3 regions of the Gordonia polyisoprenivorans genome follow, and region 2 is predicted to be linked to each of the others. Evidence: predicted binding sites of a transcription regulator. Region 2 holds the regulator's gene; each other region holds the start of a gene.
The links. Region 2 encodes LexA, which represses DNA repair genes until DNA is damaged. Its sites were predicted from a motif close to CGAACANNTGTTCG; they were not measured.
Positions count from the first base shown of each region.

Region 1 (4,279 bases), 2.1 Mb from region 2:
CAGATACGGGATGAGTGCCTTGTCGAGCTTCGCCGACAGGTCCGACATGATCGCAGTCTGACCGCCGACGTGCATCTCGACGCCGCCCTTGGTGATGGTCGGACCCCAGTCGCGGATCTTCTCCATCAGGTCGTGGGTGGCCTGTGCCGACGGCGCGCTCTCCGGGGTCACCATGATCAGTGCGGTCGAGGCGCCGGCATTCGGGTTCGCTCCGGTGCCGTTGCCGGTCCAGATCAGCGTCGCCGGGTTGGCGACGTCGGACAAGGTCTTGATGTGTGCGACGGCCTGCTCGGCGGCCGGTGCGACGTTGCCGTCGGCGTCGTGCACGATCACCAACAACTGGCCGTTGACGCCCTCGCCGAATCCCTTCTGCAGCAACGCCGATGCGCGTGCCTCGTCGGAGTTCGACAGGTCCATGCCGAGTTGCAACTTGCCGACCGGGATCGCGGCCAGGACGAGGATCGCCAGGCCGACGATGATGAACGGCAGCGGCCGTTTGACCACCGTCCGACCGAAGCGAACGCCGTTGGAGTCGGCGGTCTCGGACTCCTCGGCGTGGCGGATGCCGGGGATACGCGGGGTGAAGACGAACCGGCCGACCGCCCCGAGCAATGCCGGGATCAGGGTGAGCGCCGCGATCACCGCGATGACCACGGCCACTGCTGCGCCCGCGCCCATCTGGGTGATGAGCGGGATGCCCACGACGGTCAGCGCCACCACCGCGATGACCACCGTCAGGCCCGCGAAGACCACCGCGGTTCCGGCGGTGCCGACCGCGCGACCGGCGGCGTCGGCGCGACTACCGCCGCGTTTCACCTCGCTGCGATAGCGCGACACGATGAACAGTGCGTAGTCGATCGACACCGCGATACCGAGCATCGTGACGATGCCCGTCGCGGTCTGGTTCACCGTCATGAACTTGGCGCTCAGCGTCACCAGCATCATCGTCAGCGCGACGCCGACGATGCCGGTGACCAGCGGGATGAAGGCCGCGATCAACGCACCGAACGCGACGATCATCACCACGAACGCCACTGCGAAACCGATCAACTCGGCCTTGCCGCCCTGTTCCATGACCTGGACGAGCGACCCCGTGGCCTCGACCTGCAGTCCGTCGCCGCGATGTTTGGCGAGAACGTCGAGGAGTTGCTGTTTCTGATCGACGGACAGGTCCTGGACGTTCGTGGTGACCCCGACGCTGATCAGACCGACGTGGCCGTTGTCGCCGAGGACCTTCGCGGCCACCGCCGGTTGCGCCTTGGCGGCGACGAGCGGGCTGACGACGGTCTTGGCGTCGGCGACGTCGGGCAGCTTCTGCAGGTCGGCGGCCAGCGCGTTGAGCTGGTCGGCGTGCGCCTCGAGTCCGTTGTCGGCGTACACCACCACCGTCGCCGAACCCCGGGACTGCTGCTCCATGACCTTCGGGAAGTACTGCTGCAACTGGCTGGTCGCGGTACCCGAGTCGGTGCCGGGCAGATCGAAATCCTGCGCGAACTTGGGTTTGAGCGCGCCGACCAGGCCGGCCACGACGACGAGGGCGAGCAGCCAGGTCGCGATCACCCACCATTTGTGCCGGAACGAGAACCGGCCGAGCCGGAAGAGCAGTGAGGCCATGGCAATCCCCTGGACGTCGATGCGGACGGGTCGTCGATACAGCGGCGCGTCACCCAAAAGTGTGAGTGACTAACACTTGATACTGTGTACTCCGCTTTTTCGCGACGCGCCACCAGCTTATGGCGTGTTCCAGGACACCAGAACATGCGTTCGATACGCGCTAGGGTGGGCTCATGAACGTCGGCATGCAGGGTTCGCTCTTCGACCTCACGGGGACCGCCGGAACCGCGCCGAGCCTCGGCGCGCTGGGAACCTCGGTGACCCGCCGCGAACTGTCCGACGGCGCCTGGGTCGACCTGCGTCCGGGTTGGATCACCGATTCCCCCACCCTCTTCGACGCCCTGCACGATGGCGCGGCCTGGCGCGCCGAACGACGGCGCATGTATGACCGCGTCGTCGACGTCCCGCGCCTGGTCGCCACCTACCAGGCACGTCATCGCCTGCCCGATCCCCTTCTGGCGCAGGCACGTTCGGAGTTGAGCGCGCACTATCGCGAGGAATTGCCCGAGGGTTTCGCGACGGCGGGCCTGTGCCTGTATCGCGACGGTTCCGATTCCGTGGCCTGGCACGGCGACCGGTTCGGTCGCGGCGCCACCCACGACACCATGGTGGCGATCCTGTCACTCGGGGCGCCGCGGCCACTGGCGTTGCGCCCCAGGGGTGGTGGACCGTCGCTGCGATTCGTCCTGGGCTCGGGCGATCTGCTCGTGATGGGTGGCAGTTGTCAGCGCACCTGGGAGCACGCCGTGCCGAAATGTCCCGGCGTCGGCGCCCGCATCAGCGTGCAATTCCGTCCGCCGGGCGTGTGGTGAGGCTCGCCGGCCCTAGATCGGGTAGGCGACGCCGGTGAGCTTCTCCGACTCCGCCCACAGTCCGTCACGGATCGCTCGGTCGTTGGCGCGGCCACTGAAGGCCGACACCCCGGGCGCCCCACGCATGCCGAAGAAGTGGCTCGGCCCGTAGAACGTGCCGTTGACGACGTCCGACGCGGTCGCGGCGTACAGCGTGGGCAGCGCGCCGACGGCGGCCGACTGCGCGAACAGGTTGCCGATCTTCATCGCCGTGTCCATGAGCGACTCGGTGTGGCCCTGCAGTTCGGTGGCCGCGTAGCCGGGGTGGGCGATCAGCGAGAGCCGGCCGTCGCCGTCCGCGGCGTCGAAACGGTCGGCGAGATCCATCCCGAACATCAGGTTGGCCATCTTGGAGTCGCCGTAGGCCCGCCACCGGCGGTAGCGGCGGTTGTGCCACCCGAGGTCGGCGAGATCGATACGGCCGAGTTGGTGCAACCCCGACGACAACGTCACCACGCGGTCACCGATCTTGGGCAGCAGCAGTCCGGTGAGTGCGAAGTGGCCCAAATGGTTGGTGCCCATCTGCATCTCGAAGCCGTCGGCGGTGCGCCGCAGCGGCAGCGCCATCACGCCGGCGTTGTTGATGAGGACGTCGACGCTGGTGATCCCGTTGGCGAACGCCCGGACCGATGCGAGGTCGGCGAGGTCGAGTGCGGCCACCCGCGCCCGGTCGCCGAGGCCTCGGGCTACGTCGTCGGCCTTGGCGGTGTTGCGGCAGGCCATGATGACCTCCGCGCCGGCACCGACCAGCGCCTCGGTGGTCTCGGCACCGAGTCCGGAGTTGGCCCCGGTCACGATGAAGGTCCGGCCCGTTTGATCCGGGATGTCGTGCGTCGACCAACCACTCATGGAATGCCCCTTTGTCGCTGCGGTGTGCTCCCTCTCACCCTGCCACGACATCGCCCCGAGGCGGAGACGAGCGGACCGAGAGGCGGAGACGAGCGGTGTGTCACCGCGCGCGTTTGCCGCTACCGCAGGCGCATCAGTCCGGCCGACCCCAGCCATTTCACCGGGCGCAGCAGTCCGGAGATCACGTCACCCACCGTGGGGGTGCTGTCGGGAACGAGATCGGTCGGGCCGTAGATCTCGGTGGCCTCGGTGCGACCGCGCACGACCCGCTTGCCCAGCATCGTCCAGTGCTCCGACTCGTCGTCGGCGGCGCCGGCGATGGCCGCCCCGCTCCCGAGCACCGGCACCCGAGCGGTCTTGGCCATCTCCGACAGGCGTGCACATTCGTTGACCGGGTCGCCGATCACCGTGTATTCGTATCGTCGTTCGGCGCCGATGTTCCCGGCGAAGGCGGTGCCGAACGAGACCCCGATCCCCCAGTGGACGTCGAGAGCCTCGCTCAGGCCGCGCGCGAGGTCCCGGGCCGCGGCCAAGGCCGCACCGGCGGGATCGTCGATCGCCACCGGCGCCCCGAACACCGCGAGCGCGGCATCGCCCTCGAATTTGTTCACGAATCCCCGGTGGTCGTCGACGACCTGCGCCACGATCTCGAAGAATTCGTTGAGCAGCGCCGCGGTGTCCTGCGGGCGGCGTTCCTGCGCGATGGTGGTGGAGCCGACGATGTCGACGAGCAGCACCCCGACCTCGGCATTGGTGCCGTGCAGACCCATCCCCCGCTCGATTGCGAGTTCGGCGACGGTGTCACCGACGTGGCGGGCGAACAGCTCCCGCATGCGTTCGCGCTCGTCGAGGCCGGTGACCATCTCGTTGAATCCCTGCTGCAGCACCCCGAGTTCGGAGGAGTCGTACACGTCGACGTGGGCGTCGAGGTCGCCGGCATGCACCTTCTCCACCGCGTCGCGCAG
Region 1 covers NZ_CP072203.1:5,375,942-5,380,220, forward strand. Annotated here, with positions in the region: gene J6U32_RS24080 (MMPL family transporter) at 1-1,614, opposite strand, end outside; gene J6U32_RS24085 (alpha-ketoglutarate-dependent dioxygenase AlkB) at 1,788-2,426, shown strand; gene J6U32_RS24090 (oxidoreductase) at 2,439-3,314, opposite strand; gene J6U32_RS24095 (adenylate/guanylate cyclase domain-containing protein) at 3,434-4,279, opposite strand, start outside.
Region 1: a site for LexA is predicted at 1,754-1,767, ahead of J6U32_RS24085 (alpha-ketoglutarate-dependent dioxygenase AlkB). Genes of this name have one in related genera too.

Region 2 (4,279 bases):
CGAACAGTTCGCCGCGATGTTCGCCAAACTCGGCGGGATCATGGCCGAGCGCATCACCGACCTCAACGACGTCCGCGATCGGGTGGTGGCCGAGGTGCTCGGCGAACCCGAACCGGGGGTCCCCGTGCCCGACGAACCGTCGGTGCTCCTCGCCGACGACCTCGCGCCCGCCGACACCGCCGGCCTCGACCCGAAACTGATCACCGCGCTGGCCACCCGGCTCGGCGGCCCGACCAGTCACACCGCGATCATCGCCCGCCAACTCGGGATTCCGTGCGTGGTGGCGGTCGCCGGTCTCGACGAGGTATCCGCGGGCACACCTGTGCTCGTCGATGGGACGGCGGGAACCGTTGTCGTCCAACCTGATCCGGAGCGCGCCAAGGACGAGGTGGAGCAGAGCCGGCGGGAGGCGGAGGCGATCGCGGGATGGAGCGGGCCCGGACGCACCGCCGATGGCGTGGAGGTGGCCATCCTGGCCAACGTCGCCGACGGCGTCTCGGCGCGCGCGGCCACGGCGTACCCCGTCGAGGGGGTGGGTCTGTTCCGCACCGAACTCGCCTTCCTCGATCGGGCCGACGAGCCGTCGGTGCAGGAGCAGGCAGCGCTCTATCGCGAGGTCATCGAGGCTTTCGACGGCAAGAAGGTCGTCGTTCGGACCCTGGATGCCGGCTCGGACAAGCCACTGAAATTCGTCGATCACGGCACCGAGGCGAATCCCGCACTGGGGGTACGGGGCAACCGGATCGCCGCGACACATCCCGAGATCCGTGCCGGACAACTCGACGCGATCGCCCGCGCCGCGCAGGAGACCGGGACCACGCCCTGGGTGATGGCGCCGATGATCGCCTCGGCCGCCGAAGCCGCCGAATTCGCCGCCGAGGTCCGCGGCCGCGGGCTCGTGGCGGGGGTGATGATCGAGATCCCGTCGGCGGCGATCCTCGCACCGTCCATCCTCGCCGAGGTCGACTTCGTCTCGATCGGCACCAACGACCTGACGCAGTACACGATGGCCGCCGACCGGATGTCGGCCGAACTCGCCGGGCTCACCGACCCGTGGCAGCCTGCCGTGCTCTCGCTGATCGCCGGTGTCGCCGAGGCCGGCACCCGCAGCGAGACCCCGGTGGGGGTGTGCGGCGAGGCCGCCGCCGACCCGCTGCTCGCGTGTGTTCTCGTCGGACTCGGCGTCACCTCGCTGTCGAGTGCCCCGGCCGCGGCGCCCGCGGTGGGGGCGAAGCTCGCCGAGGTCGACCTCGAGGCGTGCCGCTCCGCCGCCCGTGCCGCACTGGCCACCGCATCACCGGCCGATGCGCGTACCGCGGCAGCCGAAGCGTTGCGCGGCTGAGCGATCCGACCGAACGGTCCGGCGCGGGTGGCTCCGCTCAGATGCGGCGCATCACCGTGACGACCTTGCCCAGGATCGCGGCGTCGTCGCCGGGGATGGGCTCGAACAGGTCGTTGTGCGGCATCAGCCACACATGACCGTCCTTGCGCTTGAAGGTCTTGACCGTCGCCTCGCCATCGATCATCGCTGCAACGATGTCGCCGTTGTCGGCGACGTTCTGCTGCCGTACGACCACCCAGTCGCCGTCGCAGATGGCCGCGTCGATCATCGACTCGCCGACGACGCGCAACAGGAACAGCGACCCGTCGCCCACGAGTTCACGCGGCAGCGGGAAGACGTCCTCGACGGCCTCCTCGGCCAGGATCGGTCCGCCGGCCGCGATGCGCCCCAGGACCGGCACGAACGTCGGCGTGGGGAGATTCGACGCATTCGGATTGTCGTCGGTGGGTGTGGGATCGCCGTCCTGGACGTTCACCGCACGGGGCCGGTTGTGGTCGCGTTTGAGCAGACCCTTGCGCTCGAGGGTCCGTAGCTGGTGTGCGACCGATGAGGTCGACGCCAGGCCGACGGCGTCGCCGATCTCGCGGATGCTCGGCGGGTATCCCCGCTCGCGCACGGACTTGCGGATCACGTCGAGCACGCCCTTCTGGCGCGGGGTGAGCGCGGCCTCGACGGCCGCCGGATCGATCGGGCCGGTCGCGACGGTCTCGTCGGAGTCGTCCGAGTCGGTGACGGTGGTCGCCTCGGGGTCGGACGAACGGCCCTTCTTCTCACTCATGGGGTTCGCATCCTTTCGGTCGGTGCGCACGTCCTGTCGGAGTACGCCCTGGTTGACGGGCCCTGTGGAGAGCTGAACACCGGCCAGGGTAGCCGAGGCGACAGGCAACCTCAAACATGTGTTCGACGTGTCGCGAGAAATTGTCGGAGCCCCGTGGTAGAACTCGAACATCCGTTCTTCGAATGCATGATCGAGACAGGGAGACACCATGCCGACCGTACTTCTGCCCACCACGCCGGGCGCCGACGACCTGCAGGTTCGGTCCCGGCGGACGGCCCACCACACCGCCGCCCGCCGCGGGACATCGATTTCGGCCCGCGCGACCGTCGAACACCGCGTGCTCAAACACCGGTCGTCGGAGCGCAGTCTCCCGGAACGGCGCACGCTCGAGCGCGAGCCGGCACGCAGGCGACCGGCGTACGCGGGCCCGGCCCGGCCCGGTGTACGCCGCGCTCCGCTGGTTGCGGGTACCCGCTGTTCCTCGCCGGTCGGCCCGCGTGTCACCGCGCATCGCACCGCCCGTCGGAGCGGTGCGATGGTGGCTGTGCTTACCGGCGTCGCCCTGGCGCTGCTGGTCTGGCTGGTGGCCGTGGCCGGCAGCGATTACCAGCAGTCGACCACCCCGACGCCCACGGCGACCGAGGTCGTGCACGTGCGAGCGGGGGAGTCGTTGAACTCCGTCGCGGCGCGGGTGGCCCCCGATCTCCCGCGGCAGGCCGTCATCGAGGAGATCACGAAGATGAACGAGATGACGGGCAGCGGGCTGCAGGTCGGGCAGGCGCTGCTCGTGCCTGCCTACCGGTGACGTCACGGCCGGACGATCACACGGTAATTCCGCCGCTGTGGGGCGGTATTGTCGGTGTATGCGCTGCCCGTTCTGCAGGAATGATGACACCAAGGTCATCGACTCCCGAGTTGCCGACGAGGGGCAGGCGATCCGCCGTCGCCGCTCCTGCAGCGCATGCGGTCGCCGGTTCTCGACGGTGGAGACCGCCGTCCTCGCCGTCGTCAAACGCAACGGCGTCACCGAGCCGTTCAGCCGGGAGAAAGTGATGCGTGGGGTCCGGCGCGCGTGTCAGGGCCGCCAGGTCGACGAGGACGATCTCGCGCAACTCGCCCAGCAGGTCGAGGAGACCGTCCGGGCCTCCGGGGTGGCCGAGATCCCCAGCAACGAAGTCGGATTGGCAATCCTCAAACCTTTACGCGACCTCGATGAGGTCGCCTACCTGCGATTCGCGTCGGTATACCGCTCCTTCGATTCCCTCGAGGATTTCCAGCGCGAGATCGACGACCTGCAGGGCAATCTGACCCACGACCGGACCACTCCTGCGTCCGGCGCAGTCTCAGCCGAGTCCGTCCAGAGTCCGTAGCGCCCGCTTTTCCGAGACCGGGTACCGCGTGCCCAGTCGCTGCGCGAACAGACCGACCCGCAACTCCTCGACCAGCCAGTGCGCCTGGTCGTTGACCGCATCCCGCCTGCCGTCGGGCACTTGCGCGAGCCGCTGATTCCAGCGCTCCACCACCCGATCCAGCGCCTGCATCCCGGCGCGATCCCGCGCGGCAGATGCGGGCAGATGCTCCAGCCGTTCACGCGCGGCGTGGAGATAGCGGGGCACCTGCGCCAGATACTCACGTGGGGTGGCGGCGACGAAGCCGTCGAACACCAGATGGTCGAGCTGTTCGGCGACGTCGTCGGCGGCGAGTTGTCCCGAATGGGTGTCGATCACCCCGCGCAATGCCACCAATTCCCGCAGCACGTCGACCGCGAGGCGCAGATACTCCGGAGCGGCATCGGTCACCGCTGGTCGCAACCGCTGAGCGAGCGCGGCGAACGCCTGGGGGGAACGTACGGTACGCAGCTCGTCGGCGTCCACGAGATCACGGATCGCTCGGCGTGTGCAATCGCCGAACAACCGCGCCGACTCCCGATAGGGACTCTGGCTCAACGCGATTCGACCAGCGGGGTCGAGTCCGGCGGCAGCCTTCGGGCTCAGTGAGGGAATCGCGTTCTCCAGCAACACGATCACCCCGGCCGCCAGGGCGTTGGTGGCCTCGGCCGTCGTCGCCGCCCGGGCCACCGTGACCCCGTCGGCGTGGCCGGTGCGGCGGGTCACGTGCAGAGTCGGGTATCGGGTGATCGTCTGGCCGGCGACGTCGGC
Region 2 covers NZ_CP072203.1:3,267,889-3,272,167, forward strand. Annotated here, with positions in the region: gene ptsP (phosphoenolpyruvate--protein phosphotransferase) at 1-1,342, shown strand, start outside; gene lexA (transcriptional repressor LexA) at 1,380-2,120, opposite strand; gene J6U32_RS14780 (LysM peptidoglycan-binding domain-containing protein) at 2,329-2,925, shown strand; gene nrdR (transcriptional regulator NrdR) at 2,984-3,490, shown strand; gene hrpA (ATP-dependent RNA helicase HrpA) at 3,464-4,279, opposite strand, start outside.

Region 3 (4,279 bases), 2.1 Mb from region 2:
CGTGCGGGTTTGTCGGCGTGTACTCCGACACCCTGTTCTGGGTGCGAGCGCTGCAGATTGTGCTGGTGCTGATGGTGGTGCCGTTCTGTCTTGCGCTCGGGATGCCGGTGACGGTTGTGCGCGAGGCGTGGCCGGCAGCGCGCCGGGTGATCGATCGTTGCCTCCGAACGCGGGCGGCGCGGGTGATCGCGTCTCCGGCGGTGACCTCGGCCGGCGTCATCGTGACGCCGTGGCTGATCTATCTCACCGGCTGGTATCCGGCGCTGCTGCGATCCGATGCCGTCGACACCGTGACCCGACTGTTGCTCGTGCTCTGCGGCTTCGGGTACTTCTACGCGCGGCTGCAGATCGACCCGGTGCCACGGCGCTATCCGCAATCCCTGTCGTTGCTCGTCACCCTGGGCGAGACACTCGGCGACGGCATCCTGGGCGTCGTGATGTGGCAGGGCGGACTCCTCGCCGCCTCGTATTACGAAGCGCTGCACCGCACGTGGGGGCCGTCGCTGCGGACCGATCAAACCATCGGCGCCGGTGTGTTCTGGGTGCTCGGCGACGTCATCGGTCTGCCGTTCCTCCTCGTGCTGTTCGACCGATTCCGTACCGACGAGGGTCGGCGCGCAGAGATCGCCGACGCCGAACTCGATGCGGCCGAACGCGACTCGACCCGATCGACGGCAGCGGAAACCGAGTCCGAACAGCCGGCGGGGTTGTGGTGGGAGAACAACCCGGAGTTACGCGAGCGCTTCCGCTGAGCCGGTGGGCGCCAATTTCCGGTGGTCGAGCAGACCGGCGGATCTTTCGTCCCGGTGGTCGAGGTGTCGAGGAGCGCCAGCGACAAGCCGTTCTCTCGGTGGTCGAGGTGCCGAGGAGCGTTAGCGACGAGCCTCGAGACCTGTTGCACCGCTGCTGGTTTCCGACCACGGACCGAGCACGTGACGGTCTAGAACCCGCAGTCGCCGAGGAGTTGGGCGAGTCGAGTTTCGACCGGCGAGTCTGACGTGGGGTCAGGGTGGAGGATTTCGACGAGGTCGTAATATCCGTGTCCGATCGGGACCTGGCTGCGCCGGATTCGGTTGGTGGGCAGCATCGAGTCCCGGTCGTCGCTTGCGGCGAGATCGGTATCGGCACCACTTGGTGGTGGGTCGGGTGGGTGCAACTCCGCCCGGACGCGAACCAACGCCGCGGCGTAGGTGGCCCCGACATCGGGTAGCGCGGTGGTGCGTTTCGGGTTCGGTTCGGCTGCGCCGATGGGGGTGTTTGTGCGCCACCAGCATCGTCCGGCCCACGGCCCGGCGCGATAGATGCCGGTCGTGAATTGTCCGGGTTTGTCGCCGACCATCCGGTTGTGTTTGCCGCAGGCGGGGGCGAGGTCACCGATGTTGGTGAGTCCGCCTTTCGCATGGTCTTTGGTGGCGTGATGAATTTCGACGTGCGCGGCGGGTTGGGTACATCCGGGGAACGAGCAGTACTCACCGCCGTCTTTGGCGAACAGGGCGATCCGCTGCCCCTGGCTCGCTAACCTCGCCCGACCCAAATACAGCGGCAGACTGGTGTGGTCGTCGAACACCGCCAACCACGGCTGACTGTGGGCAGCCAAAGCGATGACATCCCGGATTGGGAGGAGGGTGCCGGTCGCCGTGACGCCCATCCCGGTTTGCGCAATCAAGTCAGCCAGAGACGTTTTGATGATCAGATGCGGTGGTAGGCCGCGATGCGATTGCGGGCCGAGTCCGACATCGAGTCCGGCGCGTAGGACTGCTTCCAACGCATCATGGTTGCGTTGGACCTGATCCCGGTGATCGCGGGCTGCGGCAGCCGCCACCTGGTCGGGGTCGGCGTCTTCGCGACTGCCGGTCGGGGACTCCGGGTCGGCGGGGTTGTTCATTCCGGGCGCCGCCCACGCGGCGAGTACTGCTTCGAGGTGTGCGGTCAGAGTGGGGGTCATTTGTCCCGATAGCCCACTCATTTTTTGGGCGTTCTGCCGGCCGATGCGGATCTGGCGGTGGCGTTGCCGATCGGTGTCGTCGGTCAGTTGGCCGTCGGGGTCGAGGTGCGCCAACACCCGTGCCCCCAGGATCCGCAGATCAGACGGGGTGTGGGTGCGGGCGAACCCGGCCATCGTGGCGTCGGCCGACATTTTTTCGTCGAACGGGACTGTCGTAGGTATGCGGTCCAACACGTCGATGACGACTGCGGCGTGGGAGGGGCCGGCCGCCCCGGAGGCCATCGCTTCGGCCAGCGCCGGATATTTCGGCGCAGCAACCTCGCCGGTGACGGTGTGGAAGGTGGCGGTCGCTTTGAGTTGTTTCCACCGCCGCCACGGTTCCGACACACGCAACAAGCCGATCATGGCGTCGGTGGTCGACCCGTATCCGTATTCGCGGGCGAGATGGCGGTCGGAGAATTCGACGATCTGCCGATCGCCTTGGACGGTGACGCGGGTGATCAACTGTTCGGTGGATTGAGCGACCGCGACCAGGTCATCGTTGGACAGGCCGGTCAGATCATCGGTGGCCAGCGCATCGACCAAGCGGTGGGCGAGGGCGAGTTTCTGGGTGGTCGACAACCCAGAAACGTCGGGCAGTGCGGTGTCGACCATCATTTCTCACCCCCCGGCGATAAGCGCACATGTGTTTGTGTGCTGTTGTGTTCGAGTGTATGCCGGGTTTGTCGGGTTGGCAAGGGGTTGTCGAAAGTTTTTTCGGACTGTTTTCAGCACGGCGCGGATCGGTGTGGCGCGGTCACCGGAATCGTCAGATTCCATTTCTGGAGTGCGGGCTCGACGTAGGCGATCGTGTTGTCGCGGTCAGCGGGGCCGTCGTGCAGGATGCCCACCGCGCACACGCTCTGGTCGGGGTTCACGACGAACACCGCTGATCCCGAGTCGCCGACGACGGCATATCCACCCCAGTGGAGGCTGCGCGTGTTGGCGTCGAGGAGCGGACCGCACGTCAGGCCCGCGCGACCGCCAGCCATGCAGATTGGTGTTCCCCGAGGCAGTGTGGCCGCTTCCCGGGGTGTCATGACACCGGCGATCGGGTGACCGTCGATGGTGGTGACCCATTGTGCTGCAGTCGCAGTCGGCGGTAGGAATGCGGCCGCGGCGTCGAGCATGGTGCCGTCGGCCAGGGTGTCGTCCTCGTGTAGTTCGTAGGGGCTGAGGGGCAGGCGGCCCGTTTCGGACGAATCGGTGTACAGCCACGTGGGTTGACCCAGGCCGCTTACGCAGTGCCCGGCCGTCAGGTCGCCGCGGCTGCCCGTCGACGAGGTGACCGGCCAGCCGAGTGTGCATTGTGACGCCGGACCGGATGCCGTCGCGTCGACGATCGTGACGCCCGGCCGATACGTGTGGTCGGTCGTCGGGGTGAAGGGGACGGGATGTCCGCCTCCGCTGTCGGGCAACGTGACGAATCGGGTGGTGACCGGCGGGGGGTCGGATGTGGGTGCCGCCCCACCGCATGCGGCGACGAACAAGAACGGCAGCAGCGCCGCCGGAATAGCCCACCGCAGCCGGGTCACACGCGGCAGAGTAGTGATCCTGCCTGTGGGTTTCCTGCCGACCAAGGTCTGGTTTCACCGGCAGTCACGACGAAATTGATTGTCGGCAAGTCCTCAGCGCGAGGGTTCTGCTTACGGAATTCATGAGTCATCGGTCGGTCTGCCCGACGGGATCAGCGAGACGTTCGGGCGTCAGGCCCGTCTCTGATTCACAGGTTTCCGTACTGCCGCTCGACAGTGAATCGGAAGAGTACGGCCTCCTCGGCAGCGAGTACTTCCTCGAGCTCGCTGCCGCTCAGTCCGAGGTGGTGGCTGCGGTCGCTGTGGTAGTCGAGTGGGCCGGTCGGTCGCTCATCGCGAACGCGGAAAAAGCGCACGAGCGCGCGAGCCGCCGCCTCACCGTCGATGATCGTGACGCCGACGTCGAGCGAGAGCCAAGCGTGCTGCTCGTCGGCGAAGTACAGACTGCAACGGGGGTCACGCCGGAGTCGTCGGGTGCGCAGTTTGTCGGCATGACTCGCGCTCTCCAGCACGCCGTCGACCATCGCTGCCTCGATCTTCACCGCTCGTGGTCGCCCATCACCGCCGACGGTGATCATCGCGGCGTGCGGGTGGGCGGCGATGAAGGAAATAGCCGCGTCGTTGGGTTGCGTCGTCATGGCTACCAGACTTGCGGTTGAAGCCGACTTGAATGCAAGTCCGGGTGGCGCCAGCATGAGACCGTGACCTCCACGCGCAATGACCTGGTCCCGATCGACGTCGTCGCCCGGCGGCTGAAGAT
Region 3 covers NZ_CP072203.1:5,386,668-5,390,946, reverse strand. Annotated here, with positions in the region: gene J6U32_RS24160 (cytochrome c oxidase assembly protein) at 1-752, shown strand, start outside; gene J6U32_RS24155 (HNH endonuclease signature motif containing protein) at 941-2,599, opposite strand; gene J6U32_RS24150 (hypothetical protein) at 2,713-3,519, opposite strand; gene J6U32_RS24145 (pyridoxamine 5'-phosphate oxidase family protein) at 3,708-4,157, opposite strand; gene J6U32_RS24140 (MerR family transcriptional regulator) at 4,221-4,279, shown strand, end outside.
Region 3: a site for LexA is predicted at 2,624-2,637, ahead of J6U32_RS24155 (HNH endonuclease signature motif containing protein). Genes of this name have one in related genera too.